2 regions of the Telluria sp. AC161 genome follow, and region 1 is predicted to be linked to the other one. Evidence: predicted binding sites of a transcription regulator. Region 1 holds the regulator's gene; the other holds the start of a gene.

Evidence for each region. Region 1 encodes NrdR, which represses ribonucleotide reductase genes. Its sites were predicted from a motif close to CACNANATNTNGTG; they were not measured.
Region 2: a site for NrdR is predicted at 891-904, ahead of ACZ0AJ_RS16740 (ribonucleoside-diphosphate reductase subunit alpha). Genes of this name have one in related genera too.

Annotation. Positions count from the first base shown of each region.
Region 1 is NZ_OZ409861.1:1,060,197-1,062,594, reverse strand. Features, by position in the region: gene pilV (type IV pilus modification protein PilV) at 1-411, opposite strand, end outside; gene nrdR (transcriptional regulator NrdR) at 515-982, opposite strand; gene glyA (serine hydroxymethyltransferase) at 1,056-2,303, opposite strand.
Region 2 is NZ_OZ409861.1:3,756,371-3,758,768, reverse strand. Features, by position in the region: gene ACZ0AJ_RS16745 (sigma-54-dependent transcriptional regulator) at 1-679, shown strand, start outside; gene ACZ0AJ_RS16740 (ribonucleoside-diphosphate reductase subunit alpha) at 1,176-2,398, shown strand, end outside.

The DNA.
Region 1 (2,398 bases):
GGCATCCCACGGGGCCGCATCGCGGCATACGGCAATGCGTCCCCCGGGAAAGCGCCGGTGCACGAGCAGGCGTGTCTCATCCAGGTCGAAAGCCGCCAGCGCCAGCGGATCGCATGCGGCAGTGCCGAAGCATGGGGCGGCGGCGACAGGCGGGCCATCGGCGACCGCGTCGTAGTCGAGCGACAGATAGGGATTGCTCCCATCGGGCAGGCTGGCCAGCGGCAGATTGGCGCCGATGCGCGCCGCCAGCGAACTTGCCAGCTGGCCCGCTTCGGCCATCAGCGCCGCCTGCTGGTGCGTGCGCTGGGCCGCCAGCTGGGCCGCCCCGGCGCCGACGATGCCGATGGCGAGCACGAACAGCGCCACCAGTACTTCGATGAGCGTAAAACCGTGGTGTGAATGGTTGCGCATGCAAGCCTCCCGATAACGAGCTACGACGTTATCAGGCCGGCTTTACGCGCCCGTGCGTCGGCGCAAGCGCAGGCCGCGCGGATCGGGGAACCTTGGAAAGGAATTAGTTGTCGAGCTTGCGCTGATGCCCGACTTCGGCCAGCGCCGCCTGGAACGAATCCAGGTCTTCGAAATTCTTGTAGACCGAGGCGAAGCGGATGTACGCGATCTTGTCGAGGCCCTTGAGCTCTTGCATCACGAGCTCGCCCACATGGCCGGTGTCGACTTCGCGCAGGCCGCTGGTGAGCAGCTTTTCTTCGATCGAGGCAACGGCCTTGTCGATGGCTTCGGCCGCCACGGGCCGCTTGCGCAATGCCAGCATCAGGCTGCCGCGCAGCTTCGACGAGGCAAACTCGGTACGGCTGCCGTTCTTCTTGACGATGATCGGCATCGACAGTTCGATGCGCTCATAGGTGGTGAAGCGCTTGTCGCACTTGCCGCAGCGGCGCCGGCGCCGGATGGCGTCCCCCTCCTCCGATACGCGGGTATCGAGGACTTGTGTATCTTCATGCTGGCAAAAGGGACATTTCATGGCGCCGGGGCTGCAATACTACGTGGAGACTATCGGGCCAGCGAACCGGCCCGGATAGACAGAGTCAGCCAGATCAGGCGGCGTAAACCGGGTACTTGCTGGTGAGTTTCTTGACTTCGCCCTTGACGCGCTCGATGGTCGCGGCGTCGTGCGGGTTGTCCAGCACGTCGGCGATCAGATTGCCCACGGTAACGGCGTCTTCTTCGACAAAGCCACGCGTCGTGAACGCCGGGCTGCCCAGGCGGATGCCCGACGTGACGAACGGCTTTTGCGGGTCGTTCGGGATGCCGTTCTTGTTGCAGGTCATGTGCGCCTGGCCCAGGATGGCTTCGGCTTCCTTGCCGGTCAGGTTCTTGGCGCGCAGGTCGACCAGCATCACGTGCGATTCGGTGCGACCCGACACGATGCGCAGGCCACGCGCGGTCAGCGTGTCGGCCAGTGCCTTGGCGTTCTTGACGACCTGCTGCTGGTAGGTCTTGAACTCAGGCGTCAGCGCTTCTTTGAACGCGACGGCCTTGCCGGCGATCACGTGCATCAGCGGGCCGCCCTGGATACCAGGGAAGATCGCCGAGTTGATGATTTTCTCGTGCTCGGCCTTCATCAGGATGATGCCGCCGCGCGGGCCGCGCAGCGACTTGTGCGTGGTCGAGGTGACGAAGTCGGCGAACGGCACCGGGTTCGGGTACTCGCCTGCAGCGATCAGGCCGGCGTAGTGGGCCATGTCGACCATGAAGTAGGCGCCGACGGCCTTGGCGACCTTGGCGATGCGCTCGAAGTCGATCTTCAGCGAGAACGCCGATGCGCCGGCGATGATCATCTTCGGCTTGTGCTCGTGCGCCTGGCGCTCGAGGGCTTCGTAGTCGATGTCTTCGTCAGCGGTCAGGCCGTACGAGACGACGTTGAACCACTTGCCCGACATGTTCAGCGGCATGCCGTGGGTCAGGTGGCCGCCTTCGGCCAGCGACATGCCCATGATCGTGTCGCCTGGTTTCAACACGGCGAAGAACACGCCTTGGTTTGCCTGCGAACCCGAGTTTGGCTGCACGTTGGCTGCTTCCGCGCCAAACAATTGCTTCAGGCGGTCGATCGCCAGTTGCTCGACGACGTCGACGTATTCGCAGCCGCCGTAGTAGCGCTTGCCCGGATAGCCTTCGGCATACTTGTTGGTCAGTTGCGAGCCCTGCGCTTCCATGACGGCTGGCGAGGTGTAGTTTTCGGACGCGATCAGCTCGATGTGGTCTTGCTGACGGACGTTTTCCTTCTGAATGGCATTCCACAGATCCGGATCGACATTGGCCAGCGTATGGTCTTTAGCAAACATGTAAAACTCCAATCGATAGTATTCCAGGCAACGAGCGGCGCTGTGTGCGGGTGCGGGAGCCAAAGGGCGCGGGCAGCCGCGATCGAACGCGTACC
Region 2 (2,398 bases), 2.7 Mb from region 1:
GCGGCGCGTGCGCAAGATTGGTGCGACGGTCGAGGAGCCGGTCGACGTGCGCATCATCAGCGCGACCCACCAGGACCTGGCCCGCTGCGTCGAGACGGGCAAGTTCAGGCAAGACCTGTTCTACCGGCTGAACGTGATCGAGCTGGGCTTACCGCCGCTGCGCGAGCGCCTGGACGATCTGGCGCCACTGGTGGGCGGCATCCTGCAGCGCCTGGCCGGGGCAGGGCAGGCCACGCTCGGGGCCGGGGTATTGGATGCGCTGCGGGCATATTCGTTCCCCGGCAATGTGCGCGAGCTGGAAAACGTGCTGGAGCGGGCGCTGGCGTTTGCCAACGATGGCGTGATCGAAGTGGGCGATTTGTCGCTCAAGGCGGCGCGGCCGATCGAACCGGCGCGGGCGGAACTTGCGCCGCCGGCGGTCACGCCGCCCGTTGCCGCGGCGCCAGTCGCTCCGGCCGCACCGGTCACACCAACGGTATCGGCGCCGCCGGGCGTCGGCCCTGCCGAATTGCCCGCCAACCTGCCCGAATACCTGGAGCAGGTCGAACGCGACATCATCGGCCGCGCCCTGCAGCAAACCCAGTTCAACCGGACCCAGGCCGCCAGCCTGCTCGGCATCAGTGTCCGCCAGTTGCGCTATCAGATGCAGAAGCTGGACATCAGCGCGCCGGACGATTGACGGCTGGTCTGCAGCCGGGCGGCGGTCCCGCGGCCCGGTCATTTCCCCACGGTTTTTTTAAGGTTAGTAGTCGCTTACCGCGTACTCCCCGTCCTTATGGCGACTCTCGAAAGTCAAGGCTCGCACGCGATAAAAGTAAAAATTTTGGACGTTTATTTACTTGCCTGTACCGCAAACGAGGTACTACAATTAGTCTGATATCAACGCCCGGCACTAGATATAGTGGTAGTGACTGAAAAGGCACCAGGATTGCGGGCTGCGGCGAGTTGTTCATACGTTGTCCACAAGTTGCACACAAACTTATCCATCGATCGGTTAATGAAGCACTTGTCGACACGCATTATTTACTGATTCTTACCCTGCTTCTCTGGTTTGCCACCACAGGCCACCGGCTGGCAGGGCATCGTTTTTTAATTTGTTGACGGACCGGGTTTGCGCACTACGGCAAGACGGTTGCCACGTAGACAACGGCGGTCCGACCGCTCCTGGAGGCGCAATGCAAACAGCACAGAATAGTTCGATCAACCAACATGTCGCCCCAGGCTCGGCGCCCGCCGGCACCACCCCGGCCGACATCGTCGCCCGCGGCGACTACCGCGTCATCCGCCGCAACGGTTCGGTGGTGGCGTTCGAGCCGCACAAGATCTCGGTCGCGATGACCAAGGCCTTCCTGGCAATCGCCGGCGGCCAGGGTGCCGTGTCGGCGCGCATCCGCGAGCTGGTCGAGCAGATGACCAACAACGTCGTCACCGCACTGGTGCGTCGCCAGCCGAACGGCGGCACGTTCCACATCGAGGACGTGCAGGACCAGGTCGAGCTGTCGCTGATGCGCTCGGGCGAACACGATGTCGCACGTGAATACGTGCTGTACCGCGCCAAGCGCATGGAAGAGCGCCGCGCCGCGAAAGAAGCCGCCGGTGGCGGTGGCGCCGTCGTCGCGCCGCAGATCCACGTTGTCGATGGCGGCGAGCGCCGCCTGCTGGACATCAACACCGTCATCGGTCTGATCGGCGCCGCCTGCGCCGGCCTCGAAAAACACGTCGACGCCGACGCGATCCTGGCCGAGACCATGAAGAACCTGTACGACGGCGTGCCGGTCGAAGAGCTGCACAAGTCGGCCATTCTGGCTGCGCGCGCGCTGATGGAAAAAGACCCGGCCTACAGCCAGGTCACCGCCCGCATCCTGCTGCACACGATCCGCAAGGAAGTCTTCGGCCGCGAAGTCGCGCAAGCCGGCGCCGCCGCCGAATACCTGACCTACTTCCCGCAATACATCGCCAAGGGCATCGCCAACGAGCTGCTCGACGAAGAACTGGGCAAGTACGACCTCGAGCGCCTGGCCAAGGCCATCGTCGCCGACCGCGACCTGCAGTTCGGCTACATCGGCCTGCAAACGCTGTACGACCGCTACTTCCTGCACGTGCGCGATGTGCGCATCGAAATGCCGCAGGCGTTCTACATGCGCGTGGCAATGGGTCTGGCCCTGCGTGAAGACGATCGCGAAGCGCGCGCCATCGAGTTCTACAGCCTGCTGTCGTCGTTCGACTTCATGAGCTCGACCCCGACGCTGTTCAACTCGGGCACCCGCCGTTCGCAGCTGTCGTCGTGCTACCTGACCACCGTCGGCGACGACCTGGAAGACATCTACGACGCCATCAAGGAAAATGCACTGCTGTCGAAGTTTGCCGGCGGCCTGGGCAACGACTGGACGCCAGTGCG